Regions from separate parts of the Neobacillus sp. genome, predicted to be linked through region 1. Evidence: riboswitches for the same ligand, from Rfam matches in the RefSeq annotation. Region 1 holds a riboswitch; each other region holds the start of a gene.
The links. A riboswitch is a leader RNA that binds a small molecule or an ion and turns the genes downstream of it on or off. The one in region 1 is predicted to bind S-adenosylmethionine.

Region 1 (10,084 bases):
GTACTTCGCGCATCTGCTTTTCGTATTATTTATAGTACTCTGGTTTCCTATCTTCGAAAACCGGAATCTGCTTTCGGATTTCTCTTACTTGATCTAATTCGATTTCAGCCGTAATGATTTCCTGATCTGCTCCAGCCTCAGAAATTACCTCTCCCCAAGGATCAATAATAATAGAGTGTCCGGCAAATAGGTTATTTGGGTCGTCACCGGAACGATTACATCCGATCACAAAGCATTGATTTTCAATCGCTCTTGCTATCAGGAGAGTGCGCCAATGAGCAAGACGGAGTGCTGGCCATTCGGCAACGACAAATAATGCTTCAGCCCCTTCGGAAGTATGGCTGCGAATCCATTCAGGAAACCGAATATCATAACAAATTATGCCCGCAAACTTACGGTCTTCAAGTTCAAATAACCCTTTTTCGTTACCGGCCTTAAAGAAGAGATGCTCGTCCATAAGTTTAAACAAATGTAGTTTATTATACTGATGAACGAGCTGACCATTTTTGGTGATGACGAGAAGGGTATTTTTTACTCCATTTTCACCTTGGTTTGCGACAGAACCGCCGACCAAATGAACCTGGTACTTTTTCGCTACTTTTTGCAGATAATCGATTGTTTGTTTAGCATCGATATCTGCAATTTCTGCAAGTCGGTTCAAATCATAGCCCGTTGTCCATAGTTCTGGAAGGACAATAATATCTGGATTATCAGTAACTGCTTTTTCAAAAAGCTCGTTGGCAATTTCAAAGTTTTTCTGTGGATTTCCAAAGGCGATATCCATTTGTAGACAAGAAATCTTTAGTTTCAAGAATCTTCACCTCTTTTGAAATTTCGAAATTTTCCCTTTACAAGGTATTATAAAAGTTATAACATTTGTGACTAGAAATTCAACAAAAATTTGAAAAATAATTAAGCAGGTGTGAACAATGATGCAATTTCCACAATCGGAACTTTTAAATAGTCTGCCAAAACAATTTTTTGCTGGTCTTGTTAAAAAAGTGGGTGAATATAGTGCCCAGGGCCATGATGTAATTAACTTAGGACAAGGCAATCCAGATCAGCCAACACCACCACATATTGTGGCAAAGCTTCAGGAAGCAGCCGCTAATCCGCGAAACCATAAATATTCGCCATTTCAAGGACATGGTTACTTAATACAAGCTGCTGCAGATTTTTATCAAAGGGAATATGGCGTTACCATTGATCCGGATAAAGAGGTGGCCATATTATTTGGCGGTAAAGCGGGTCTAGTCGAAATTCCACAGTGTTTTTTAAATCCAGGTGATACCATCCTGGTTCCCGACCCAGGTTACCCTGATTATTGGTCTGGGGTCGCATTAGCGAAGGCGAAAATGGCTACCATGCCATTAAGAGAGGAAAATAGATTCTTACCGGATTATCAAGAACTAAAAACAGATACTTTATCCAAAGCAAAATTAATGTTCCTCAATTATCCAAATAATCCAACCGGTGCAACAGCTACTGCAGAGTTTTTCGAAGAAACCGTCAAGCTTGCTCGGGAACATGAAATTTGTGTCGTTCATGATTTCGCATATGGGGCCATTGGATTTGATGGTAATAAACCATTAAGCTTTTTACAGTCTGAAGGTGCAAAAGAGGTAGGAATCGAAATATATACTCTGTCCAAAACCTTTAATATGGCGGGCTGGAGAGTTGGTTTTGCAATAGGTAATGAGAGTATCATTTCAGCAATTGAACTTTTACAAGACCATTTATACGTCAGTTTATTTGGAGCGGTACAGGAGGCAGCGGCAGAAGCATTAACGGGATCGCAGGATTGTGTGAAGGAATTAAACGATCTGTATGAACGTAGACGAAATGTTTTGATTGAGGGTCTTCATTCGCTAGGATGGAATGTCAGCTCACCAAAAGGATCATTTTTTGCCTGGTTAAAGATACCAGAGGAGTTTTCATCCGAGCAGTTTGCCACTATTCTTCTGGAACAAGCACATATCATGGTTGCACCGGGAATAGGCTTTGGCAAATTTGGCGAAGGATATGTCCGAGTAGGGCTATTATCATCCGAGGAGCAATTAAAGGAAGCCGTCAGAAGAATAAGTGATTTAGAAATTTTTGAAAAATAGGTTGACATTTTAACCTTTTCTTGTGATAATCCAAAATAAAGTTAAACACTGTGAAAAAGTGAATATATACGAATCGTTTTCTTATCAAGAGCAGGCGGAGGGAAAAGCCCGATGAAGCCCGGCAACCGACTTAACAAGTTTAAGCACGGTGCTAATTCTTGCAGCAATAAGCTGAAAGATGAGAAGATGTTAGTTTGTTATGCTAACCTCTTCTTTTCGAAGAGGTTTTTTATGTTTTACCGAAAGGATGATCAGTTTTGAGTGAATTAATTGCAACATATCTCTTACATGATGAAAAATATCCAGAAAAAAAAGCAGAGGACATTGCCCTTGGGTTAACAGTTGGTTCATGGACGAATTTGCCTGAAATAGAACAAAGTCAATTGCGCAAACATAAAGGTCGAGTTGTTTCGATTGAGGGGTTACCATCTGAAAAAGAGGATCAATCTCTTATCCGGATTGCCTATCCAACGATTAACTTCTCCAATGACTTACCAGCCATTTTAACCACAGTTTTCGGGAAGCTTTCATTGGATGGAAAAATAAAATTAGTAGATTTGCAATTTGATGTTGGATTAAAGCGGTTGTTTCCGGGCCCGAGATTTGGGATTACCGGCCTGCGTGAGACACTAAATGTTTATGACAGACCGCTATTAATGAGCATTTTTAAAGGAGTATTGGGTAAAGATCTCACCTTTTTAGCCGAGCAGTTAAGGAAGCAAGCCCTGGGCGGTGTTGATTTGGTAAAGGATGATGAAATCCTTTTTGAAAATGAATTAACTCCCTTTGAAAAAAGAATAACTCTGGGAAAACAGGTATTACAGGAAGTCCAGGACCAAACAGGTCACAGAACTATCTATGCAGTTAACCTCACTGGAAGAACATCAGGGCTGAAGGATAAAGCTAAGCGAGCTGCCGAGGTAGGAGCAGATTTATTATTGTTTAATGTGTTTGCCTATGGTCTTGATGTCCTTCAGGATTTAAGAGAGGACAATGAAATTGGCCTTCCTCTTATGGCACATCCTGCTGTGAGCGGGGCATATACCTCTTCTCCTGATTATGGCATGTCAAACTCTCTGCTACTTGGAAAGCTGCTAAGATATGCAGGAGCTGATTTATCGCTTTTCCCATCCCCGTATGGAACGGTAGCATTAGATAAAACTTCCGCCCTCTCAATTGCTAGGGAGTTAACAGAAGATGACTTATTTAAAAAGTCATTTCCTGTTCCATCGGCGGGAATACATCCAGGATTAGTACCTTTATTAATTCGGGATTTTGGGATTGATTCTGTGATTAACGCAGGTGGTGGAGTCCATGGCCACCCAGATGGAGCCCGTGGCGGCTGTAAGGCATTCCGTCAGGCGATTGAAACTAATCTTAAGGGTAAGTTGTTAGTGGAGGGTGCTGAAGAGAATCCTGAACTTAAGAAGGCACTAAAGCTTTGGGGAAATGCCGAGGTGACTGCCTAAATGACAAAGCCAGTAATTTATTGTGACTTTGATGGAACAGTAACGGAAAGTGATAATATCATTGCGATTATGAAAAAATTTGCCCCTCCTGAATGGGAGCTCATTAAAGATCAAATCCTCTCCCGTCAGATTTCAATCAATGAGGGAGTAGGAAAATTATTTTCCCTATTACCAAGCCACTTAAAGGAAGAAATTACATCATTTGCAATAAAAAATGCTAAGATTCGTGCAGGATTCAAAGAGTTTGTTGAATTTACATGTAATGAGGGGATTCCATTTTATATTGTTAGCGGAGGTATCGATTTCTTTGTTTTTCCGATTTTAGCAAAATACGGGTCGTTTGATGGAGTCTTTTGCAATGAATCAGATTTTTCAGGTGAGACGATAAAGATTCTTTGGCCACATAAGTGCGATTTATTATGTACCAATGATTGCGGCTGCTGTAAACCGAGTGTTATACGTAAATTGAGCCATTCTAAAGAAAGCTTTAAAATTGTAATTGGCGATTCAGTAACAGATCTTGAGGCAGCCAAACATGCTGACTTTGTCCTGGCGCGGGATTTACTTCAGGAAAAATGCTTGGAATGGGGGATTAACCATAAAGGGTTCCATACATTTTTTGATTGCATCGAAGAAATCAAAAAAAGAATTGAGGTGGGTGAGCTAACATGCTAAAGGAAAGATGGATTGAACTTGCTGATGTGAAAGATGAGCTTTCCGAGCGGGACTGGTTTATGGGAACAAGCGGCAACCTAGCTATCAAAGTAAGTGATCACCCGCTTCGGTTTTTGGTTACTGCAAGTGGAAAGGACAAACGCAAGCGTACTGACGAGGATTTCCTCTTGGTGAATGAAATTGGGCGTGCGGTGGAAGAAACTCATTTAAAACCTTCAGCTGAGACACTTCTACATGTTGAAATTTACCGCAAGACTAAAGCTGGCTGCAGTCTCCATGTTCATACAATTGATAATAATGTCATTTCTGAAGTCTATGGTGATAACGGTGATGTGACATTTAAGGGGCAAGAGTTGATCAAGGCATTTGATAAGTGGGAAGAAAATGATATCCTGAGAATTCCGATTATTCAAAACTATGCACATATCCCAACATTAGCGCACGCTTTTTCAGAACATGTTACAGGAGATACTGGTGCCGTTTTGATTCGAAACCATGGAATTACGGTATGGGGGAGAACTGCTTTCGAAGCCAAAAAAATTCTTGAAGCATCAGAATTTTTATTTCGCTACCAATTACGCTTGCTAGAACATAAGCCATATCAGCTATTTAAGGTAGTTTAATAATAAATTATATAAGGAGAGATAATGAATGGCGTATATTACATTTCAAAGCAGAGAAGAACAAATAGAGAATCAAGAGGCATTAGCAAGCTTTTTAGAGTCACAGGAAGTTATTTATGAAAATTGGGATATTTCCAAACTACCTGCAACACTTGTTGAAAAGTATCAGTTGAGTGATACGGAAAAAGAAGAAATCTTACAGGCTTTCGCTGAAGAAATTGCAGATATTTCCGTGAGACGCGGCTACAAGGCTCAAGATGTTATCTCGCTATCTGAAAATACACCCAACCTAGATGTTTTACTTACCAATTTTAAAAATGAGCATCATCACACAGATGATGAAGTCCGTTTTATTGTGAGTGGTCACGGGGTATTTGTTATCCAAGGGAAAGATGGCGGCTTTTTCGAAGTCCATTTAAATCCAGGAGATTTGATATCAGTTCCTGAAAATACAAGGCACTATTTTACACTTGAAGATGACAGGAAAGTTGTCGCCGTTAGAATTTTTGTCACTACTGAAGGCTGGGTGCCGATTTATGAAAAGGAAGAAGTGAATTTATAAGTAAAAAACTGGCAGCAACTTTTGCATGCCAGTTTTTTACTGCGGAAGCTTAATGGATTCACATTTTTTTACAAAAATATCCTAAAAAAATTAAATTAATTCCCAATTTTTAGATAAAAAAATATACATCCGATTGTCCAGTAAGTGCCCACGAAGTATCAGGAAATAGACAGAATTGTTCAACTAATATTCTTGAAAGAAATCTTGTCGGAAATGCCTGAAAGAGAGTAAAAAAAATGTCGAAAAACAAAAGAAATAGAATGTTTTGTCTACTTTTGCGATTGTATTTACTTTTACCATAATTCTTGGCATAATTCTTCAAGTAGTCTACTTTATTAGTGGTATACAGTAAGAGTGTAATGAGTAGGAGGATCACATTGTACGAGTATAGTAATTGTCAATCTGAAATGATTGAAGAGATAAAGGTAAAAAGGGAATTAATGATTAATAGCGCGACTACATTAGGTTTTACAAGTGAAGAAACAATAAAATACAGCCAAGAACTAGATGAATTAATCAATGAGTATCATAGGTTCATGGGACAAGCTTCAAGACAAAATGAAGAAGTGAAAATTGCTTTTAAGCAAATGCTGATGGTCTGGCCAAAAGTTTTAGTTTAATAAAACTGAATAGGACGTAACGATTACATACTGCCCTGTTACCATTACAAAGATGAAGGTCTTCTATTATTCTCGTTGAAGGGTTAACATTGAACCGGTTTGAAGGCCTTCCGACACTTTCGAAAACCAAAAGCCCAATGGCCAAAGTGAAACTTTTAATTCTGAACCTCCACGTAAATGAAGCAAACGCCGACCGATCATTCCACAGGAAAATAGACGAATCAAATAATAGAATCAGCCTAAACAACTTCAGTCATCTCGCTATCTTTTTCCAATCAAAAAAACTATTGATAAATATCTACAATATTAGACATTACTGTGATTTTTATCATTGTTTATATCTAAATATTTCATATAGTTATAGTAGAACCATATAAAAAATATATACAACAAGATTAACTACATAAATTACCTCGAAGTAAGAAAAAAGAAAACGATTTGTTTGGTACTATGCTTATGTTGCGATTCATATATCGTAAATAAAGGCATTTTTTATAGCCAAAAAAAGCAAGCGCTTTCAAAATTTAGAGATCAAATGGAGGAGGGAAAGTCCTACATGCACATTGTCGTATGTGTCAAACAAGTACCAGATACAAAAATTATAAAAATTAATCCAAAAACAAACACACTCGACCGCCGAAGTGCGCCAGCCATTTTAAATCCTTACGATGCCCATGCTGTTCAAGAGGCCGTGAAAATTAAGGAAAAAACTGGTGGTACGATTTCGGTATTGTCTATGGGACCGCCGCAAGCAACGGCTGTTATAAAGAAGAGCGTCGAAATAGGTGCAGATAGAGGTTATCTAATTTCTGACCGTGCTTTCGCAGGTGCTGATACTCTTGCAACAAGTTATGCCCTATCAAAAGCATTGGAAAGAATCAGCAAGGATCTCCCAGTGGACATGGTAATTTGCGGGAAACATGCCATCGATGGAGATACGGGACAGGTTGGACCAGGTATCGCAAGAAGAATGGATATTCCTCCGGTTACCAATGTAATCGAAGTGACGGAAGTCAACCAAAAAGAAAAAACTGTTTTAATTAAACGAAAATTAACCAGCGGCTATGAATTAATTCAGTCAGAATTACCATGCTTATTAACGGTTGAAAAAGAAATAAATGATATTGATTATTCGCCGATGCCAAACATGATTAAAGCCGCAAGGTATGAGCCGACTATCTGGGCGGTAAGTGATCTTGAAAATGTGGAACGCACGCAGCTTGGTCTGAAAGGTTCACCAACAATCGTTGGTAAAATGTTTTCACCACCACGGCCAGAAGGCGGTAAAAGACTTGAGGGCTCTGCTGATGAGCAGGTTAGTCAGCTAATGGAAGTCTTGATGGAGAAAAAGGACCTGTTAACAATCCAGTCATCTAAATAATATGATTAATCTTGTCTCGCAGGGAGGGGTTTACATGAATCTAGACGATTATCGTGGAGTCTGGATATTCATCGAACAAAACGATGGGAAAATTGAAGGTGTTTCCCTGGAATTACTTGGGGCTGGCAGGAAGCTAGCAGATAAATTACAAGTTCCATTATCGGGATTTTTACTTGGAAGCGAAATAAAACCTTTAGCAAACCAAGTAATTACTTACGGTGCCGATCAAGTATACATTATCGACCATCCAGTATTAAAGAATTATCGGACAGAGTCTTATATGAAGGGTGTTATGCTGCTGGCTGAAAAATACAAACCAGAAATCATCCTTTATGGGGCAACACCAAACGGAAAAGATTTAGCTAGTGCCGTCGCAACGGATTTAAACACAGGTTTAACTGCAGATACAACGATGTTGGACGTTGATGTGGAAAATAGATTATTAGAGGCAAGCCGTCCAGCATTTGGCGGTAATATTATGGCAACGATACTTTGTAAAAAGCATCGTCCACAAATGGCCACTGTCAGACCAAAGGTCATGAAGGCATTAGAACCAGATAATGTTCGACTTGGTAATGTTATTGAAGAAAAAATATCATTACAAGAAGAAGATATGCGTACAAAAGTGCTTCAAATTGTGAATGATGTAACAAAAAAAGTTAATTTGGCTGATGCCCATGTGATTGTCTGTGGCGGTAAAGGAATGGGCGATTTTCAAAACTTCCAGCTCATCCATGAATTAGCAGAAACGATTGGTGCAAGTGTGGGCGGTACACGTGATGTGGTTGAAGCAGGTTGGCTGCCACATGAGCAACAAGTTGGGCAAACAGGTGAAACAGTGACACCAAAAATCTATTTTGCCATTGGTATATCAGGTGCCATTCAACATGTCGTCGGTATGAAAAATTCCGAGTTTATCATCGCCATCAATAAAGATCCAAACGCACCAATTTTTGACGTTGCAACATATGGAATTGTAGGGGATGCAATGGAAATCCTCCCAAAACTAATTGAGCAATTTAAGCAGCTAAGGACAGAAAAAGGAGGTGAAATAAGCTATGCCTGAAAAATTTGATGTCATCGTTGTTGGGGCGGGACCTGCAGGTTCCTCATGTGCCTTAACTTGTGCAAAAAATGGCCTAAACGTTTTGCTTATTGAAAGAGGGGAATACCCGGGGGCTAAAAACGTAATGGGCGGGGTATTATACCGCAAACAAATGGAAGAATTAGTTCCAGAGTTTTGGAAGGAAGCACCACTTGAGAGACCAGTTATTGAACAGCGTTTCTGGATGATGGATAAAGAATCAGTCGTTCAATTTGGCTACAAAGGTCTTGAATGGGCAGTAGAACCATATAATAATTTCACGGTGCTCCGGGCACAGTTTGACCAATGGTTTGCGGGGAAAGCAGTTGAAGCAGGAGCCCTCTTGATCAATGAAACTGTTGTCACAGAATGTATTGTTGAAAACGGTAAGGTTATTGGTGTTCGCACCGATCGCCCGGATGGAGAAGTTTATGCAGATGTCGTGGTTCTAGCTGACGGTGTTAACTCACTCCTTTCCAAGCAATTAGGCTTCCATAAAGAGTTTCGCCCAGATGAAGTAGCCTTAACGGTTATGGAAGTTATTAATCTACCAAAGGAAAAAATTAATGACCGCTTTAATGTGGAAGATAACCAAGGTTGCACGATTGAGATTTTTGGTGATTCAACCAAAGGTAACCTCGGTACAGCTTTCCTTTATACAAATAAAGATAGCTTGAACATTGGAGTAGGAACAACCCTTTCCAGTATGATTAAAGCGAAATTGAAGCCATATGAGCTACTAGATTACTTGAAAAATCATCCAATGGTTAAACCGTTGATTGCTGGAGGAGAATCGGCTGAGTATCTTGCTCACCTTATTCCAGAAGGGGGTTACCGTTCGGTTCCGAAGGTGGCAGGTAATGGTGTTATTGTTATCGGTGATGCCGCCCAGCTTGTAAATGCCATTCATCGTGAAGGTTCGAACATGGCAATGTATTCTGGGAAATTAGCTGCGGAGGCCGTTGTCCAAGCAAAAACTCGTGAAGATTTCAGTGAGTCTAGTTTAAATAGTTACCGTGAAGCCCTTTATGGCAGCTTTATCATGAAAGATTTAGAGAAATATAAAGATGCCGCTCATACGTTTGAGAAGTATCCACAATACTTTAATGACTATGTACCGATGATGAATAAAGCGATGAGCAAATTCTTCACAGTAGATGGCACGCCAAAACGTGAAAAACAAAAACAAATTATGAAGAGTGTAACAGGAGAAAAAGGAACCCTTCGAGTATTGCAAGATATATATCGTGCTTGGAAGGCGGTGAAATAATGTCAACGAAGAATATCGAAGAAAAACAATATCTTCTCCGTTTTAAGTGTGACACGAAGTCCCATTTAACCGTGCTCGATCATGATGTTTGTATGACTCAATGCCCCGATAAAGTTTGTACAGTATTTTGCCCGGCTGAAGTGTATAAGTGGGAAGGAACAAGGATGCAGGTAGGATATGAAGGCTGTCACGAATGTGGAAGCTGTCGCATTGGCTGTCCATACCAAAACATTAAATGGGAATATCCAAAAGGCGGACATGGGATTGTGTTCCGGTTAGCTTAACTGAAAAA
Region 2 (10,084 bases), on a different contig from region 1:
AAAGCACCTTGAAGGAATATATTCAAAACGAACCGCGGCTGCAATACTTTGAAAAGGATCTATTTGAAGCATACCGGTATAAGGCACATGTGTTAACTAAGGAAAATGAAGAAATCTTATCCCATTTAGGTGAAGCACTCAGTGCACCAAGCAATACCTATAATATGCTCAATAATGCCGATATCAAGTTCGGCGATGTAACGAACAATGAAGGAGAGAAAGTGGAATTAACGCGTGGCATGTACTCAAAGCTGATTGAAGATGACGACAGGAATAAACGCAAAGAGGCATATAAAGCCTATTACAAACCATATCTTCAGCTTAAAAATTCGATTGCTTCCACCCTAGCTGCCAATGTCAAAACCAACGTAACCCTTGCACGCCTAAGGAACTATCCGTCAGCCTTAGAGAAAGGCCTGTTCGGAGACATGGTCCCAAAAGAAGTATATGAAAACCTGATTGCAGCAACGAAAGGAAATCTTGCCCCACTTCACCGTTATACCGCGATTCGAAAAGAAAAGCTAGCAATAGAGGAACTGCGTCAATATGATCTAAATGTTCCGCTTGTAAATGGGATAAAAATGGAAATATCATATGATGAAGCTTATGAAACGATTTTGAAAGCGTTAGCCCCGCTGGGAGAAGACTACCTAGGTACACTGAAAACATTTAAAGATGACCGAATTATTGATGTGCGGGAAACACCGGGTAAGCGTTCCGGTGCTTACAATTTAGGGGTGTATGGTGTACATCCGTTTGTCCTATTAAATCAGCATGATGATTTAGACAGTATGTTTACCATGATCCATGAATTTGGTCATGCGATGCATTCCTGGTATTCCTGTTCACACCAGCCGAGAATTTCAGCAGGTTACAGTATTTTTGTAGCAGAAGTGGCCTCAACAGTGAATGAAGTATTGCTGATAAACTATCTACTTAACAAAGAAACTACAGATGAGATCCAAAAGCATTTACTCAATCATTTTATTGACCAATTTAGAGGAACTTTTTATACGCAGGTTATGTTTGCTGAATTTGAGAAGATTACCCATGAAATGGCCGAATCAGGTAAACCTTTAAACGTAGAAGTATTTAATCAATTATACGAATCCTTGTTTAGACAATACAATGGAGATGATGTGGTATTCGATGAGGAAGTCAAATATGGCTGGGCGAGAATCCCTCATTTTTATCGACCATTTTATGTGTACAAATACGCAACCGGCTTTGCCTCCGCTATTCATATTGCCGAAAAGCTATTAACTGGGGATCAAGCCACCTTAACTGCCTATTTAGACTTTTTAAAGAGTGGAAGTTCCGATTATCCACTAGAATTATTAAAGAAAACAGGAGTCGATTTAACCACACCTGAACCCATTAATCAGGCCCTTAAACGTTTCGATGCGTTAGTTAGTGAATTCGCACAATTATAAATGGCCATGTTAGATATGAAATTAATTACGGGCAGTCTCCCTTAAGAGGCTGCCCGTTTTATTTAATATCTAAGGCCACATTAACAATTCGGTTTATGAAATAAAGTTTATTGGAATATTATTATGTTAACTGAATAATTGTTCTAATTCTTAGCTTGTTAAATTATCTGGGTCACCGTTCGTTTCGTTTAATAAATCATCAACATCAAAGAGAACAAAGCCTAATGTATAGAGTCCCTTGAAGCGCGATAAAAATGAAAGAGGAGGAGGTACCATTACGGCACTTCCTCCTAAACTAGCTTTTTTTAAAAGATGAGAAAGTAAAAAATTTTCGACTTTGAGAATTGTCCAGCTCCAGCGCCCAGCGGCTAGTGTACTTCGCCCTTTTCCCTACGATAAGTCAACATCGGATCGCTATCGCTCTCCGTGTTTCCTTTATCTCAGTCAAAGTGCTCCAGTCCATACGCCGCTTAACGGGCGCTTGCGCTTTTCTTATTTTCCATTACCAGGGCCAACCCGGCGTGTGGAAGTGGCTGTCTTTCCTGGCTCAGTCTCTGATGTACTTGTAAAGGTAAGGTTGGTCGGAACCGGTTGAACATTACCACCTTTAGGAATCTTCACATAAACCGGGACAGCTACTGTTTTACCTGCTTCTACTTCAATTACATTATGTTGTAACTGGATATCCCAGCCAGCATCGGTTTGGGTATTAAGTCGGATAAGGTCCGTTGCTTTTCCAGTATTCGTTACATTGAAGTAATAGGTTGCTACCTTCCCTGGTGTAGCAAATTCTGAACTACCGTTGGTAACTGCTACGCCACGAGCAAATGAACCCGCACCATCCATATGTCGTACTGCCACCCGATAAGAAAGAGCACCTTTAGCGTCATATTTCTTATCTAAAATGTAGAAGTGGAGACGATTATACTCATCTGTATACTCACTGACAACGCCGTCAGCGGTCCCTGCCTTGAAGAGGGCATCTGCCAACTGTTGGTAATCCCCCTTGGAAACCATCGCAGGTGAACCATCAGGCCTTTTGAAGTCTATTTGATTGATATCTTCCTTATGAGAGTCAACTACCCAGATGTTAGGTGCCGATTCACTATTCTTTGTTTTCGCCAACAATACACCTGAGTCTGGGGTAAAGGAATCAAAGCCAACTCGATCGACTACTTCCAGTGTATAGTTATTGTACCATTTCGCGCCTCGTTGCATGTCAGCACGCCAATCGTCGTTTAGAGAGTTAGCTGGAGTGTTATCGACCATGGTAATATTGATACCTTGTAATCCGGTACGCCCAAATTCGCTTCCAGTCGGTACCTCTCGTGCAAGGATATCAGCGAAGACTGGCCCGGTTTCAGCTAGCTTGTCACGGTCAAGGTTAAGATATTGATCAGGTGATAGGAAGCCTTGTTTAATTTTATTGCGAAGCATATGGTGTGATGGAGCGGATGCCCCTAAAGTTGATGGGACCATCCAGCGTGTGTGTGGACCTCCTGGGCCATTGAAACTACCGCGACTCATTAATTCCCATGGACCGGAGTAGGTTCTGGATACAGGAATTGCATAGGGATTGTTGTAATTATCAAGCAGGGTCATGATATGACCGAATTCGTGGGCGAAGGTACCCATACCATCATTTTCCCCTTGAATAGATGTACCTCCACCGGCACTTGACCAAATACTTTTAGCAGCATACCAGGAGGTCCATGGGACATAGCGGGTAACAGCAGAGTTAGGCATCCCAGGGACATTCGTACCGGCAACAATTGGTCCGAATGGATTAGTTACCGTATTAGCATTTTGAAACATCATTTCGCCAAACTCTTGCCAAACTCCCGATTCGTCGTAGCCAGCATGGACAATAAAATTAAAATCAAACTTTTCTCCTGAAGCAGCAATATCAGCTTGAGCTTTTGCAACTGCCTCAGTTCTTAGATTTCTTCCTTTGAAACCAGCAGGCATGTTTACTGTTTGCCCGAACTCGTTAAGTCCATCCTCGAATTCATTACCATCCATTTTATAAGGACCGAAGGCTTTAAGTTCGATCTTCCACTTACCGAATGAATTCTCTCTCCAGTATTCATTTACTGTTCGGTAGTTATTAGATGGTGAAGGCTTGTTGAGAAAATCTTCCCAAAACTTGCCGAGCTGATTGCGAGGTATATTTCCAGTACCAATTGGGTTACCGGCTATCTCCGAGCCTACAGGTTGGCTTAAGATAAACTCTCTGTCTTGGAAATCTACAATGATTAGTGTACCCTTGATGACCCTTTCTGCTTTAATGTTTGCAGTGTTCCAGTCAACCCCAGGAACGGGACGGTAATCATTCCACGTCATATCCCTTGGAAGAGTCCAAGACTGGGAGTCAACCGGTTGGGGGAAATCTGATAATCCCGGTTGTGCAGCGTAGACTGTCGAAGATACTGCCACAGTCAAAAAACTAACCAAAAAAATGAGAGTCCTCTTCAATTTCCTCAATCCATCAACCTCCTAAAATAGTAATATGTACATGTAAATGATAACATTATTTCAATAATCGAAATATATACAAAAGTCTGAATTTATAATAGTTAATTAGTCCTAAATCGCTGGAAAACCCAGTTTTATTAGCTTCCAAATAATGAAAGCAAGGGAAGAAAAGTATTCACTTTTCAAGTTATACATCTATTAATGGTGCGGCATTAGGGAAGGTCCTTTAAAAAGTTAGCAGTTTACTTGATAGAAAACATCTCATAATAGTAGATGGTTTTATCTATTTTTTAATAGTAATAGGAGAGATTAGGGCTTTAAACAAGACCAAATTGGCCTAACATTAAGGTCCTAGATAAAAAAACTATTTCTGGTTCCTCTATAGACTTAAATTGACAAAACTAGTTTCTAAAAGTTGTAATTTCACGTAAAAATTCCATTTTTCAACAATCGGGATGTCTAGTGACTGTGATCCATGTTTAGCGAATCAACAGCTTAAAAAGACAGTGTTATTCCCAGTTGTAAAAAGTAAGCCTTTTTTCTTAAATTCGAATGACATGCCCCTTAAAGGCGTTTTTCCAATAACTATTTGTCATTTCTACTATAGCGACACCGGTAGAGCTTTGTGAGCCAATGAATTTTCCATTTCCAATATAAATACCTACATGTCCGTCTTTTTTATACGTATCAAAAAACACTAAATCTCCGGGCTGCATTTCTTGTGGAGAAATCTGACGCCCTTCCTTTTTAATGGCATCTGTATTAGAGCCGATTTCGAGACCCGCTTGTGCAAATGCCCAATGAACAAAGGCGGAGCAATCAAATCTTCCTTTGGCAATATCGTTGGCATTTCTTCCGCCACCAAACACATAAACAGAGTTTCCAATATACTTATTTCCTGCATTGATGACCGTACTTATGTATTCACTTTCAATAGAGGTAGTAGCTTCTTTGTTTGACTGTGCGGTTAACCTTCCATTTAAAACACTAATATCTTCTTCAAGTTTATCGACATCTGACTTATTTATCTTTAATATTTCCTGATTATCCTCTTGAATCTTCGTGGAAAGCAGCTTCATACTGGCAATGTTTCCTTGATAATTAGGAAATTCTGGTTCAGCTGATAATTGATTCGTTTGAGTGGTAGGTAGCTTAATAGGATTCAAATCCTCTTGATTTTGTAACACACCTAACGATTTCGCATTAACCTTTTGGATGAATAAATCGTTCCCAACTGCAGCAAGCATGATGATTAAGCTCAAAAGTGTTAGCATTTTTTTGATCATTTACATCACTACTTTCTTTTTAAAATAATTTAGTTTCATTCTAGTTACTTTACCTTAATTTTCTAAATGTTCATACTATTTACTATATCAAATATTAAGCAATTCATTCTGACAGTTGCGTTACAAGAGTATTACAATTTTATGAAGGAGAGGAGTTTCCATTTGGAACTGCTCGTTTTTTTTACAATCCAATCAAAAAAGTGCTTTCAATTTATTGCTGAATTGTATCAATTGCTAATTCCTTCCTAACAAACTCATAGGCAATTTGATGAAAATGCTTTCTAACATGGACATCGCCCTCCACCTTATTACAATAAAGGTAAAAAAGTTAATGAAAATCCAAAATTTAAAAAATTAAAAAATTTTTATTTACATAAAACCTATTGGTATGATAGGATTAATTTCATCAATTATTAAAACGCTTATCAAGAGTGGCTGAGGGAATGGCCCAATGAAGCCCGGCAACCTGCAAAGCAAGGTGCTAATTCCAGCAAAATGATTTTCATTTTGGATGATAAGGTGTTAACCAGCAGTCATAACGCCTGTCTTAATGTTCATGTTTTATTAAAAGGAGGGCGATTCAAGCTGAAATCAGATGAGAGGGAAGAAATCTTTGCATATCTTGAGAAAATGCTGGTAGCATTAAAATTTGGCTCAATTACACTAATTGTCCAAGATGGAAAAATTGTGCAACTTGAGAAAAATGAAAAGGTTCGTCTTCATTCGAATAAAAATCGCTGACTAGAAAAACTAGAGGCGGTCTCCACCTTATCTGCGTGGGAGGCTGCCTTTTTTTAGTGGGTAAATAGGAGGTTTGAAGCAATGACTGTAACTATAACTTATAAGAATTGGAACCAAATATCTGACAGTTTTTATTATGATGATGAAACAAAAGGAGCACGTTCTGTACTAGAGTGGGCTTACCGGTCTTATCCTGGGGATGAGATTGTATATGCCTCAAGTTTCGGTGCAGAAGCGATTGTGTTGATTGACTTGATTCAGCAGGTTAAACAGGATGCCGATATTGTTTTTTTAGATACAGGATTACACTTTCCGGAAACCTATGAGGTCATTGACAGAATAGAGGAACGTTTCCCGACGTTAAGAATTGAGCGGAAACAACCAAACCTTAGTCTCGACGAACAAGCGGAACGATATGGTTCGGCTTTATGGAAAAGGGAACCCAATCAGTGCTGTAATATCCGAAAAGTCATTCCATTAAGAGAGACGTTGGCAGGAAAACATGCCTGGATCTCGGGGCTTCGCAGAGAACAGTCACTATTAAGGGCAAACACAGAATTCATTAATAAAGATGAAAAATTCCAGAATATTAAAATCTGTCCATTGATTCACTGGACATGGAATGATGTTTGGTCTTACATCAAGAAAAAAGGCCTCCCGTACAACATATTGCATGACCATCACTACCCGAGCATTGGTTGTTTTCCTTGTACCCAACCAACAGGCGCTAGTGGTGATTCACGTGCAGGACGCTGGGCGGGAAGCAACAAAACGGAGTGTGGTTTGCACGATCGCTAATGGAAACTTCAAATAGTAGCGGGGGCGCACACCCTTTTACTATTTGCTGGTTAGACCAATCGGTATTTACAGATCGTTAATCCTTCACATTCCCCTCTAGGTTTTATCAAATTTTTAAGTAAGGGGATTACTGCTCGTTCATGCGGTATAAAGGAGGAATTTTCTTTTGCTTACAATATTGGCTATTACGATAGGATTATTTTTTGCATTGAATATTGGAGCGAGTGGTGCAGCGGCTTCAATGGGTATTTCCTATGGATCAGGTGTGGTTAATAAACGGCTGGCCTTGTTTCTCTGCGGTATCGCTGTATTTCTCGGGGCCTATTTTGGCGGTGGTGAAGTGGTCAAAACAATCGGCAATGGGATTGTCCCTAGCAGCACCTTTACCGTGCCCATTGCCTTGATCGTTTTAGCTTCCGCAGCCTTGTCTTTATTTTTGGCAAATATCTTTGGAATTCCACTTTCTACTAGTGAGGTTGCTGTTGGATCTGTGGTCGGGGCAGGGATCGTTTATCAATCTATATTTCTGAGCAATCTCGTCTGGATTATGTTTTTTTGGCTCCTTACACCTATAGCTGCTTTTGTCATTGCCATCCTTGCTTGCTACCTGTTAAAAGACAAGAGGCTCAAAAGATGGATGGAAGAGCGAAAATCTGTTCCATTCCTTGCCGCTCTTGTGGTAATCATGGGGTTGTTTGAAGCTTTTTCAGCTGGGATGAATAATGTAGCCAATGCGGTTGGACCGCTTGTCGGTGCCAAAATCCTCAGCACGGAAAACGGCATTTTCTGGGGTGGATTATTCGTGGCAATAGGGGCACTTCTGCTAGGACAACGTGTTCTCGAAACAAATGGTAAAAAAATAACGGCCCTCAGACTTGAAGAAGGTTGTGTGATCTCAGGCACAGGCGCGAGCATTGTTACCGTTGCATCCTTATTCGGGGTTCCAGTTCCGCTGACACAAATTACGACATCTTCGATTATCGGAATTGGCTTTGCCAAACATGGCAGGGCGGTATTGAAAAAAGACATCGTTGTACAAATGCTTACTGTTTGGATTGTTTCACCCGTTCTATCGATGGTCCTGTCCTACACCCTGATAAATTTGATCATCGAACATAATTTCTATCCAATCATTGCAATGGGAGGAGTCTTGATTTCCGTGTTCGGTGTGCTGTCATTAATGAAAAGAAGGACTTCGATAACGGTAGCGCCGAAAGTTGTAAAAGAATAATATTGCTAGAATGTAGACTCAAAGATTTGCTCCGTAAATAAAAATCTGATATTCGCAAATAACCTAGATGTATTCACAAATAAAAGTCTTATTATCAAAAATAAAACGTCGGTATTCGCCTAAAGCACATCAATGAAAGAGTGGTTCCTCAAAAAAACTCTTAAAAATCGCAAATTTTTCGCGAGTAACCATTTAAAAAAGAGAAAGGGTTTGATTCTGTTGTCATTTTTACCAAGACCTCATGGAGGAAAACTTATTCATGCATTTGACCCATACTTTGATTTTACCCATGTAGAAAAAGAGCTTGAAATTGACGCAATCGCTTTGAGCGACCTGGAATTGATCGGTGTTGGGCTGTTCAGTCCGCTGACAGGGTTTATGGGAAAAGCCGATTATGAATCTGTTGTAGCAAACATGCGCCTTCAGGACCAAACGATTTGGTCCATTCCGGTGACGCTTCCTGTTTCTTATGAAACGGCCGGAACACTTGTAGAAGGAGAAGAAATCAAGCTAGTATTTGAAAACCAAGTTTATGGAGTGATTAAAGTTTCTGAATGGTTTGAACCGGATTTAGACAAAGAAGCACTTGAGGTATATAAAACTCACGAACTTGCCCATCCAGGGGTTAAACGACTATATGAAAGAGGATCGATTTACTTGGTTGGCGAAGTGACCCTTGTGAAAAAACAAGAAAAAGGAGTATTTAGCGACGTGTGGTTCGAACCTCGAGAAACAAGGGCTTTATTTGAAGAAAAGGGTTGGAAGACAGTTGTTGGCTTCCAAACGAGGAATCCGATTCACAGGGCCCATGAGTATATCCAAAAAGCCGCTTTGGAAACGGTTGATGGTCTATTCGTCAACCCACTTGTTGGAGAAACAAAGTCTGATGACATACCCGCCGATGTCCGTTTGAAAAGCTATCGTGTCCTGCTTGAAAATTACTATCCCGCAGATCGTGTTCAGCTTGGTGTGTATCCTGCAGCCATGCGTTATGCAGGACCGAGAGAAGCTATCTTCCATGCAATCGCACGGAAAAACTTTGGCTGCACACATTTCATCGTCGGCCGTGATCATGCTGGTGTGGGCAATTATTACGGAACCTATGATGCACAACTCATATTTAGTGAATTTACTGTAGAGGAGCTTGGTATCAAACCATTGTTCTTTGAACATAGCTTTTATTGCAATAAATGTGAGGGAATGGCGTCAGATAAAACCTGCCCGCACAGCAACGAGGACCGAGTCATTCTATCAGGAACAAAGGTAAGAGAGATGCTGCGCTCTGGGACTCTTCCACCGTCGACCTTTAGCCGGAAAGAAGTCGTTGAGGTGCTGATTGATGGATTGAAAGAGCAGCAGACGGTTTAGAGAGGAGATTGAACAATGACGAAAGCAACGAATATCACCTGGCATGCTACAACTGTAACAAAGTCAGACCGCCGTATTAAAAATGGGCACGGAAGTAGCGTACTATGGTTTACTGGACTCTCAGGATCTGGTAAATCCACAATTGCCAATGCTGTATCAAATGAACTACACCGTCAGGGAATCCATGAATATGTCCTTGATGGCGATAATATACGCCATGGTTTAAACCGTGATCTTGGCTTTTCGGACCAGGATCGGACCGAAAATATCAGGAGGATTGGCGAGGTTGCCAAACTGTTTGTTGATAGCGGCACAGTCGTGACAACCGCTTTCATTTCCCCGTTCCGATCTGATCGTGACCAGGTTCGAGCCCTTTTTGAGAGAGGGGAGTTTATTGAAGTCTTCGTCGACTGCCCGTTGGAAGAATGTGAACGCCGTGATCCCAAACAGCTATATGCTAAGGCTCACAGCGGCGAAATAAAGGAATTTACAGGCATCAATTCCCCCTATGAGGCACCAGAACGACCGGAAATCACCATACGTTCTGACCTCTTGACAGTGAAAGACGCTGTGGAACAAATTTTGAAATACCTTCAAGAAAAGAACCTGATCTAATTGAGAAAGGATGTTTTGGGGTATGGGTGGCAAGGTCTATTTAGTAGGTGCGGGTCCAGGTGATCCTGATCTGATTACGGTAAAAGGATTGCAATGCCTGCAAAAAGCTGATGTCATCCTATATGATCGGCTAGTAA
Region 3 (10,084 bases), on a different contig from region 1:
TCCTTCACAACACCATGATTTAGGATATTCCCAGTTGTATGTTTGCCAAAATGAACAACCTTCGTAGTGAAGTTTTGTGTTTGCTCCCCGCGTCCGACAACAACCGTTTTTGTATCGCCATTAGAACCATCGCCAAGTAAATTGGTTGTGTTTTCCGAGATCGTATTTCCCTCGTTCATCAAACCAAGTGCCCATTCAATGTTAGCATCTCTGCCGGCAACACCGCGGCGATTGACATAAGTGGTAACTCCCTTAGCCAAAGTATCAACAGCACCATATTGAATCTTCGCATTTACATTCGCAATCACTTCGGTCAAGATGTTGACTAAAGTATTGGATGTTTCTATTGTAGAAATGTAATTTTCTACGTATGTTACTGAACTGTTATCATCTGCGACAACAATAACATGATTAAATAGATTGGCTTCAGCATCATCGTGGACATAAACAGCTTGAATCGGTTCAGTAATTTCCACATTTTTAGGAACGTATAAGAATACCCCGCCATTCACAAGTGCCGCATGAAGAGCAGTTAAGCGATGTTCATCAACGTTAATAGCCTGTGTCATGAAATACTTTTTCAACTGGTCGCCATGTTCCCGTGCTGCTGTAAAAATATCGGTAAAAATAACACCTTTGCTTTTTAAGTCTTCTGATAAAGCTAAATAAGCAGGAGTTTGATTTCGTTGAATATACAAATTCTTATTTTTAGCATCCAGATCAACTAATTCCTTTACCTCTTCCGGCAGTTCAGCAAGTGATGAATAGACATCGCTTTTAACGGTATGTTGATTGAATTGCGTGAAATTCCATTTATCGATTTTCGTTTTATCAGGTCTAGGCATTGGCAATTGATCTAAATCATTTAATGCCTTTAGACGAAACTCTTCAAACCATGCAGGCTCGTTCATTTCTTTTGAAAAAGAACTAACAAACCCCTTATCAAATGGTAATTTTGTTTCTATTGTCATTTTAATCCTCCTAACACTCTCTTACGCTTCTTGCCCAACTGTTTCATCTTCAATTCCGAGCTCTTGCTTGATCCAGTCATATCCTTCTGCTTCTAAGCGTTGTGCCAGTTCTGGTCCGCCTGATTTCACAATACGACCTTGCATCATAACGTGCACATAGTCAGGAGTGATATAGTTTAAAAGACGTTGATAGTGGGTGATCACTAGGCAGCCAAACTCTTCGCCGCGCATTTCATTGATTCCCTTTGAAACAACCTTGAGGGCATCGATGTCTAATCCGGAGTCGATTTCATCCAAGATTGCAATTTTTGGTTGTAACATCATTAATTGCAAAATTTCATTGCGTTTTTTCTCCCCGCCTGAGAAACCTTCGTTTAAATAGCGTTGTGCCATATCTAGATCCATTTCTAGAAATTCCATTTGTTTGTCCATTTGACGGATAAATTTCATTAGGGAAATCTCATTTCCTTCGCCAAGGCGGCTATTGATGGCTGAACGTAAAAAATCAGCATTCGTTACGCCGTTAATTTCACTTGGATATTGCATCGCTAAGAATAGACCTGCACGAGCGCGCTCATCTACTTCCATTTCAAGAACATTTTGTCCGTCTAACGTAATGTTTCCACTAGTTACTTCATATTTTGGGTGTCCCATGATTGCTGAGGATAAAGTTGATTTACCAGTACCATTTGGACCCATGATTGCGTGGATTTCCCCACCCTTTATTTCAAGGTTTACACCTTTTAAAATTTCTTTTCCATCAATTTCTACATGTAAATCTTTGATCGTTAAAGTTGATCCAGCCATATCTATACCTCCGAAAAGAAAGTTTTGTATCCTGTAGACCGCTTTGGTCTCCATTTCTATTCTCATTTTATTCTCATTCCAATCTTATAACAAATGAAATGTATTAGCAACTCTAAAACAGTAAAAACAGTGTTGCTATTTTCATTAACCAAACTGTAAATGAGAATGAGAGTATTTTTTTAGAGAAAATTCTAATAATAATATTATGTGAAATACATCCGATAAAAATCATACCTCATTTTTCGGATATTTCCAACTGAATTACATTGTTAAACCCATTCTATTTTCACCCAATTAGCAGGATTCATGTATGTAGTCACCTGCCTCAATTGAAAGAGGAAAAGCCAGTGAATTATTCACTGGCTTATGTCTTTCTTCCTATTTATATATTACTTAGAAACCGGCACAACGGCTCCTTTGTATTTTTCAAGAATGAAGTCTTGGATTTCTTTTGAATGAAGAACTTCGACAAGTGCTTTGATAGTATCTTTGTCTTTGTCCTTAGAACGAACGACAACAAGGTTTGCCGGTACAACATCACTGCCTTCAAATGCAATACCATATTTTCCGATGTCAATACCGCCTTCTAATGCGTAGTTCGTATTAATGACAACCGCATCACCTTCACCGCTGTCGAAGGAAGATGCTAATAATTTTGCTTCAATTAATGTTGAGAAATCAAGGTTTTTTGGATTTTCGACAATATCCTCAACTCTCGCATTCGCGCCAACACCTTTTTTAAGCTTAATTAAACCTTCTTTTTCAAAAATAGGTAAAATACGTCCATGGTCACTTAGTGAATCACTCATAATAATTTTTGCACCTTTTGGAAGGTCTTTTAAACTTTTATATTTTTTAGAATAAATTCCGATTGGTTCCTTATGAATTTCACCAACACTCACAAAATCAAAATCCTTATTTTCTTTCATTTGCAGTTCTAAATACCCTGGTGTTTGAAAATAATTTGCATCGAGTTCTTTATCCCTTAACGCTACGTTTGGTAGGATATAATCTTGAAAAACTTTTACTTCTAGATCAATGCCTTTTTTCTTTAATAAAGGTTTTGCCGCCTCTAGCACTTCCGCATGCGGTACAGAAGATGCACCAACAACTAATTTCTTGTTACCATCTTTTCCTGCCGTATCGTTTTTAGCACCGCCGCACGCTGTTAGAGCAAATGCTAATAGCGCAATTACAATCAAACTAAATACCTTTTTCATTAATTAACCCCTCCTGTTATCGTTTATCTGTTTTCTTTGTAAAATAATCTCCAACAAATTGGATGATAAAAACTAAAATTAAAATCGCAATCGTTGCAACTAAGGTGACAATAGGTCGATTGCGTTGAAAACCTTCAAGGTAGGCAAAATGTCCAAGCCCGCCAGCCCCAATGACTCCGGCCATTGCTGTAAAGCTGACTAGAGAAATGGCGGTGACGGTAACCCCTGAAATTAATGCCGGCAAAGATTCCGGTATTAATACTTTAAAAATGATATGAAAATGTGTTGCACCCATCGATTGCGATGCCTCAATAACACCTTTATCGATTTCCCTAAGGGCTATTTCTACCATTCGTGCATAAAAAGGAGCTGCTCCAATAATTAGGGCTGGTAGCGCCGCATTTGCACCGAGCATTGTCCCAAGCAATAATTTTGTAAAAGGAATTAATAAAACGATTAATATAATAAAAGGGATGGATCTGAAAATATTCACAAAGCCTGCAATAATAACATTAACAGGCCGATTAGCCCAGATATTACCTTTATCTGTTAAAAACAAAAGTAGACCAAGGAATAATCCTAAAATAAAGGTTGCAAACACGGAAATGGAAGTCATATAAATAGTTTCACGTGTTGCTTCTAATAATTGTTCCCAATTGACCATTTCCATAAAGTTAGCCATTACTGATCACCTCCACGCCTACTTGCTGTGAGTGAATATAATCGATGGCTTTCTGTATTTCGCTAGATTGCCCATCCAAATGGATAAATAATGTTCCGTAAGATCCGTTTTGCGTGTGTGATATTTTCCCTTGAAGAATATTTACAACAACATTGAAATCCTTGATGATGTTTGTGATTAATGGCTGTTCTGCTGCTTCTCCAATGAAAGAGAGCTGAACCACTTGGCCAGACGGATAAAGTTCGAGTAAATGTTTGATTGTTTCTTTCGTTTCTTCCGGTTCTGTTACCTGTTGGACAAACCTTTTTGTAATTGGCTCCTGTGGATTTTTAAATACATCTAACACGGAACCAAGCTCAACTACTCGACCACTTTCCATCACTGCCACCCGGTGGCAGATTTTACGAATAACATGCATTTCATGTGTGATCAAGACAATCGTTAACCCGAGTCGCTTATTGATATCAACTAACAATTCCAAAATGGAATCTGTCGTTTGCGGATCGAGTGCTGAGGTCGCTTCATCACAAAGCAATACTTTTGGATTATTAGCTAGTGCCCTAGCAATCCCAACCCGCTGTTTTTGCCCGCCGCTTAGCTGGGATGGATAGGCATTTTCTCTGCCTTCAAGACCAACTAGTTTAATGAGCTCAGCGACCCTGTTCTTTCTTTGCGTTCCGTTTACACCAGCAATCTCTAAGGGGAACGCAATATTTTCGCTAACTGTCCTTGACCACAGCAAGTTAAAATGCTGGAATATCATGCTGATTTCTTGACGTGCCTTCCGAAGCTCAGCTCCCTTAATCTTCGAAATAACCCGTCCAGCCACGGTGACACTTCCCTCCGTTGGCAGCTCCAGTCCATTCAACATGCGAATCAAGGTGCTTTTTCCAGCACCACTGTAACCAATTACTCCGAAAATTTCTCCTGCTTGTACTTCAAGGTTCACATCATCAACAGCTTTTAACTCACCCTGTTTGGAAGGAAAAATTTTGCGGACATTCTTTATTGAAATCACCTAAATCACCTGCTTCTTATCCGATTTACCTAAAATTCTGAAAGATTCTGTTGGTACATATCTTGTAAATATAGACTTTGACTGTTTTATCGAAAAGATTCTATTTTTAAAAAATAAAAAGCCTCTCTGCACAGGCAGAAAGGCATCATGAAAATAATCCTTTCTCCCATCTCCCAAAGCAATCGCTTTGTGTGAATTGGCACCATTTCAATATAAATATTGACGGTTGCCGGGCTTCATCGGGCACATCCCTCCACCTCTCTTGATAAGAGTTAACAGCATTCTATATTCAATTAACACGTTAAAATGTTTAAGTAATTATATTATGAAAATTATCGTATCACGGATAAAAAGTGGTGTCAACGTAAACTTCTTCATTTTGGGAAAAATTAAATTAGGTAATTTTAGGCATTTGCTTTCAATGAAGCCAAACCGGTTGCTGCCTCAATGGCTGATTCGAGATCTTCAATTAAATCTTCGACATTCTCAATGCCGATGGACAGGCGAATTAAATCCTCAGATACTCCTGCCGATTTGAGACCTTCCGCATCTAATTGCTGATGGGTTGTACTTGCCGGGTGAATGATTAAACTTTTTGCATCCCCAACGTTAGCCACGTGAGCCCATAGTGTAATCGAATCAATCAGTTTAGCACCTGCTTCTTTCCCACCCTTAATACCAAAAATAACCATCGAGCCTGCGCCTTTCGGTAAATACTTTTTGGATAATTCATAATCAGGATGGGATGAATGCCCTGGATAGGAAACCCACTCAACGGCAGGATGATTTACTAAATATTCCACAACCTTTCCTGTATTGGCCACATGCTCCTTCATTCGAACATGAAGGGTTTCAAGTCCAAGTACAAACTGGAACGAATTTTGTGGACTTAAAGCTGGCCCTAAGTCACGTAGTAACTGAACACGTGCTTTGATAATATATGCGACTGCACCTAGAGCCTCGGCATAAACAAGATCATGGTAGCTTGCATCTGGAGTCGTGAAGCCAGGGAACTTCGGTGAATTCCAATCAAATTTCCCGCCATCGACAATGACCCCGCCTGTTGTTGTGCCATTACCTAAGAGCCATTTTGTCGCCGAGTGAATGACAATGTCTGCCCCGTGCTCAATTGGTCTGCAAAGATATGGTGTAGCAAAGGTATTGTCAATAATTAACGGAACCCCGGCCTCATGGGCAATATTCGCTACTTTTTCTATATCAAGAACGCGTAAGCTGGGATTACCGATTGTTTCAGCAAAGACCGCTTTTGTCTTTTCTGTGATCGCCGTGCGGAAATTCTCAGGATTGTCCGCATCGACAAATTTCACTTTAATTCCATACTTTGGAAGAGTAATAGCAAGCAAATTATACGTTCCACCATAGAGATTCGCGGCGGAAACAATTTCATCGCCTGCTTCGGCAAGGTTTAATATCGCTAGCGTAATCGCAGCCATGCCGCTTGCAACCGCGAGTGCTCCGACGCCGCCTTCCAATAGAGCAACTCTTTCTTCAAAAACAGTGGTGGTTGGATTGTGTATCCGAGTGTATATATAACCAGGTTCTTTTAATCCAAATAAGTTAGCCGCATGCTCAGTGTTTTTAAATTGATAGGCATTGTTTTGATAAATAGGAACAGCACGAGCACCTGTCACCGGATCTGGAGACAACCCACCATGAACACTCAATGTTTCAAAACGATACTTCTTTTGATTTTCTCCCATTCCTCTCGCTCCTTTTAACAATGTAATAAACAAAACCCCCGCTTCATAAGAAGAGGGGGTCTCTCTCCTTATCTCCCAGAGTAAAATTACTCTGCTGGATTTAGCACCGTGTTATTAACCGGTTGCCGGGCTTCAAAGGGCCAGTCCCTCCGCCACTCTAGATAAGAATGCTTTATTTAATTGTTTTTATTGATAGAATATTTAAATAATACATTACAGGAAGATTAATTCCGAGTCAATACCTTTGATTAAATTATTTTTGCAAGCTCAGGTTTCTCTGTCTTTGTTAAAAAGAAAATCGATTCGAGCAATAACTTGACCCGTAACGGCGCCGACACCTTTAACTGTCCATTCTTCTCAAGAACCCTTAACCTTTCCTTCCCTGCTAGCAGCTGTTCCATTGCGGTTAAATTTCCACTGATTTCATATTTCGTCTGCGATTCCTCTGACCCCTGGAGGATAAAAATCCCGCCATTTTTTATCACTAAATGAACGGCTTGCTGCTGACAATTTAGTGTCACTCGTAAGTCTCCTTGGAATAATAATTGCTGAACGTGCCCCTGCTCTTTGATATTTTCGAGAAAGGTTTTAACGGTTTCAATCATATCCACCACTCCGGTCAACTTTCATTTACCTAATTATATTCAGCAGCGGGGAGTAGAATCCTTTCATTATTGCTCGACAATTAATTCGCTTTGGTAGAGTTTTTCCAAGCTTTCCTCAGAACTATGTCGGATTTCTATGAACAGAGGCTTATGCCTGATAGAAAGTTATACTTTCCTATCGACAAAAAAAACAGATGCCATAAAGCACCTGTTTAATTCAAATATTCTTTTATTTTTTCCAGCAAGAACGGCACTGAATGAAAAGCGTAAAGCGTTTCTTTCACACTGCCATCTTGCACAAACAGTAGGCATGGTACACTTTCAATCGCCAAATCTTTTGCAAGCTCCGGATGGAAATTTAAGTTCATTTTACCCATTTCCACGACTACCAGCTCAGCAATCACTAAAAGCATTTTCGAAGCTAGCTGACAAGTACCGCATAATGGGGTATAAAAATAAATCAGTCCAGTTCCTTTCTTATCAAGGAAGGCAGAAAATTCACGTTGATTCCATTCATTCATAAGACAACTATCCCATTTCTAAATACTCTGTATGCACATCAATATTAGCTCCCAATAGAACGGTCGCCAAGTGGTGCAAGGGAGCGGTAGCAACCTCTCGATACATTCGATCAATATATATATGTTCAGCTTGTGGAAATTCTCTCTTAAATTGCTTGCGAAGCTTCTCGCCCGCTTTATCTGCATCAACAAGAATATAGATATCCTTGTCTTCGAGGAAGTCAATCCATTCATCTAATTTTGTCATACTGATGGTTCCATTTGTACAAATGATTTCTACTGGTTCCTTCACTACTATTTTTACCTTATTTTTATCTGACTTTCCTTCAACAATAAGAACTTTGTCAACATACGAATCATTCATATCCATCACCTGTAATAGAAGTTGTTTATGTTAACATATTCTAAAATATTGATTACGTGTGCATTCTTCTTAGTATGTTAACTATATCATTATTGTTATGTTAAAAATAGGTATTTGCTCATTGATGTACACTCGTGACCTTCTTTACATTTTATTATAGATTTCCCAATTTTAGCAGAAGAAATAGTGGAAATATAAGAGAAAAAGCACCTTCTTCAGGTGCTTTCCTATGATTATTAGTCTTCCTTAGTCATTTCTTCATATTGTTCTGCAGTCATTAGCTTGTCTAACTCACTGCTATCGGAAAGTTCAACCACAATCATCCAAGCCTTTTCATATGGTGATTCGTTAACAAATTCAGGGCTGTCGCCTAAATCCTCGTTCACTTCTACAACCTTGCCACTGACTGGTGCATAAAGCTCAGAAACTGTTTTAACAGATTCCACACTGCCAAATGGTTCATCAGCAGATATTTCATCGCCCACTTCTGGAAGCTCAACGAAAACGATATCGCCTAATTCGTGCTGTGCAAAATCAGTGATACCGACGCGCACTCTTTCTCCTTCAACCTTTACCCATTCATGTTCTTCAGAATAACGTAATTCTTTTGGTGTACTCATTAGCTAAAATCCCTCCATTGTTTTTTTCTAAAATCTATCATCGAAATAATTCGATTTCCGCTAGTAAATGAGTTAAAAATCCGACTCACAGCCAGATTTTCTCGTACTCTTCCGCTTTAAAGCCCACTGTGACCTGTTCTCCATCAGTTAAAATCGGCCTTTTGATTAACATGCCGTCAGATGCAAGTAAATCAAGCAGTTCATCCTCAGAAGCAGACTTCATTTTATCCTTTATCCCTAATTCGCGGTATTTTAAACCACTTGTATTAAAAAACTTCTTCAAATCCAGACTGCTTTTTTGATAGAACCCCAGCAATTCAGCACGCAATGGGGGATTATCAACAATATGTACTTCCTCATAGGAAAGATGATGAGCATCCAGCCATTTCTTCGCATTTCGACATGTTCCACATTTCGGATACCAGTAAAATGTCAGAGACATCCGTTTCACCGCCCCTACCATTAAATCAATAACGTTAATTGTATCACTTGAATATTACCATAATTTTTTTCTAGCGCAAAAAATAATACGCTTTCACAAAATAAATTCGACTAATTTCGTAAAAATCCTGCATCCATACGATAATTATTTTACAAAAATAATAGAAGTCCCCTCCATAAAGAAGGGACTTCTATTTCATTAAACGATATAACGTTCGGCTTCGATTATTACATCCGCTGCTTCGCGTTTTTTTGCAATCACATTGATTGGTGTGTGGCGCGTAAATTTGCGAAGTGAAGACAACATCATCCGGAGGGTATCCCCTTGTTCAACCGCGACTAATGTTTCTTTTGCATCCTGTTCAAGTTTATTGAAGGCTTCCTGACAGAAGATTTGCGTGTAAAGAAGCTTTTGTTTGCTCTTTTCTAAGCCTTCTTTTACCATCGCCTTTTCTGTACGTAATACAACGGATTCCATTGCGTATACATTAGAGGCGATATCTGCTATGTTAGCAAGGACCTCTTGCTCTTTTTCAAGTGCTTTGCCATATTTTTGTGCTGCTAATCCAGCCGCTAATAAACCAATTTTTTTCGCATTTTTCAGAAGATGTTTTTCTTGTGCTAACGGCTCATCACCAGGCTCTTCTGGCATTAACATCATTAATTCCTCTTGAAGCGCCATTGCTTTTTGGAACAATGGAAGCTCGCCTTTGAACGCTTTTTTCAAGAAGGTACCTGGAACCAAGAGACGGTTGATTTCGTTCGTCCCTTCAAAGATCCGATTAATACGAGAGTCGCGGTAGGCTCTTTCAATTGGATATTCCTGCATAAATCCGTAGCCGCCGTGAATTTGGACGCCTTCGTCGACCACGTAATCTAATACTTCACTGGCGAAGAATTTATTGACGGAACACTCGATGGCGTATTCAGCAATGGAATTAGCTACTAATTTAATGTCTTTTTGTTCTTCAGCCGAAAGCTTACCTTGGTTCTCTTCATACAAACCAACCGTACGATATACGGAGCTTTCTGCCGCATAAATTTTTGAAGCCACCGTTCCAAATTTTTCTTTTGTTAAATTGAATTGAGAAATTGGTGTCTTAAATTGTTGACG

Region 2: linked by a shared signal. The riboswitch ahead of RTR43_RS07925 (YezD family protein) and the one ahead of mtnW (2,3-diketo-5-methylthiopentyl-1-phosphate enolase) in region 1 are both predicted to bind S-adenosylmethionine.
Region 3: linked by a shared signal. The riboswitch ahead of RTR43_RS00630 (O-acetylhomoserine aminocarboxypropyltransferase/cysteine synthase family protein) and the one ahead of mtnW (2,3-diketo-5-methylthiopentyl-1-phosphate enolase) in region 1 are both predicted to bind S-adenosylmethionine.

Annotation. Positions count from the first base shown of each region.
Region 1 is NZ_DALZYO010000021.1:45,036-55,119, reverse strand. It holds gene RTR43_RS14165 (carbon-nitrogen family hydrolase) at 26-811, opposite strand; gene RTR43_RS14160 (pyridoxal phosphate-dependent aminotransferase) at 930-2,108, shown strand; SAM riboswitch class I at 2,187-2,293, shown strand; gene mtnW (2,3-diketo-5-methylthiopentyl-1-phosphate enolase) at 2,366-3,577, shown strand; gene RTR43_RS14150 (2-hydroxy-3-keto-5-methylthiopentenyl-1-phosphate phosphatase) at 3,578-4,252, shown strand; gene RTR43_RS14145 (methylthioribulose 1-phosphate dehydratase) at 4,246-4,875, shown strand; gene RTR43_RS14140 (1,2-dihydroxy-3-keto-5-methylthiopentene dioxygenase) at 4,904-5,437, shown strand; gene RTR43_RS14135 (Spo0E family sporulation regulatory protein-aspartic acid phosphatase) at 5,815-6,057, shown strand; gene RTR43_RS14130 (electron transfer flavoprotein subunit beta/FixA family protein) at 6,614-7,438, shown strand; gene RTR43_RS14125 (electron transfer flavoprotein subunit alpha/FixB family protein) at 7,473-8,504, shown strand; gene RTR43_RS14120 (FAD-dependent oxidoreductase) at 8,497-9,792, shown strand; gene RTR43_RS14115 (ferredoxin family protein) at 9,792-10,076, shown strand.
Region 2 is NZ_DALZYO010000010.1:102,310-112,393, forward strand. It holds gene pepF (oligoendopeptidase F) at 1-1,433, shown strand, start outside; gene RTR43_RS07910 (hypothetical protein) at 1,584-1,709, opposite strand; gene RTR43_RS07915 (immune inhibitor A domain-containing protein) at 1,926-3,917, opposite strand; partial or broken gene RTR43_RS07920 (C40 family peptidase) at 4,451-4,822, opposite strand; SAM riboswitch class I at 5,614-5,715, shown strand; gene RTR43_RS07925 (YezD family protein) at 5,780-5,935, shown strand; gene RTR43_RS07930 (phosphoadenylyl-sulfate reductase) at 6,017-6,733, shown strand; gene RTR43_RS07935 (sulfate permease) at 6,900-7,964, shown strand; gene sat (sulfate adenylyltransferase) at 8,184-9,332, shown strand; gene cysC (adenylyl-sulfate kinase) at 9,348-9,947, shown strand; gene cobA (uroporphyrinogen-III C-methyltransferase) at 9,970-10,084, shown strand, end outside.
Region 3 is NZ_DALZYO010000001.1:122,228-132,311, reverse strand. It holds gene sufD (Fe-S cluster assembly protein SufD) at 1-971, opposite strand, end outside; gene sufC (Fe-S cluster assembly ATPase SufC) at 993-1,778, opposite strand; gene RTR43_RS00645 (MetQ/NlpA family ABC transporter substrate-binding protein) at 2,168-2,998, opposite strand; gene RTR43_RS00640 (methionine ABC transporter permease) at 3,015-3,680, opposite strand; gene RTR43_RS00635 (methionine ABC transporter ATP-binding protein) at 3,673-4,698, opposite strand; SAM riboswitch class I at 4,862-4,970, opposite strand; gene RTR43_RS00630 (O-acetylhomoserine aminocarboxypropyltransferase/cysteine synthase family protein) at 5,103-6,419, opposite strand; SAM riboswitch class I at 6,485-6,587, opposite strand; gene RTR43_RS00625 (SCP2 sterol-binding domain-containing protein) at 6,668-7,024, opposite strand; gene RTR43_RS00620 (thioredoxin family protein) at 7,237-7,545, opposite strand; gene RTR43_RS00615 (toprim domain-containing protein) at 7,553-7,909, opposite strand; gene gcvH (glycine cleavage system protein GcvH) at 8,146-8,529, opposite strand; gene RTR43_RS00605 (arsenate reductase family protein) at 8,615-8,971, opposite strand; gene RTR43_RS00600 (acyl-CoA dehydrogenase family protein) at 9,170-10,084, opposite strand, start outside.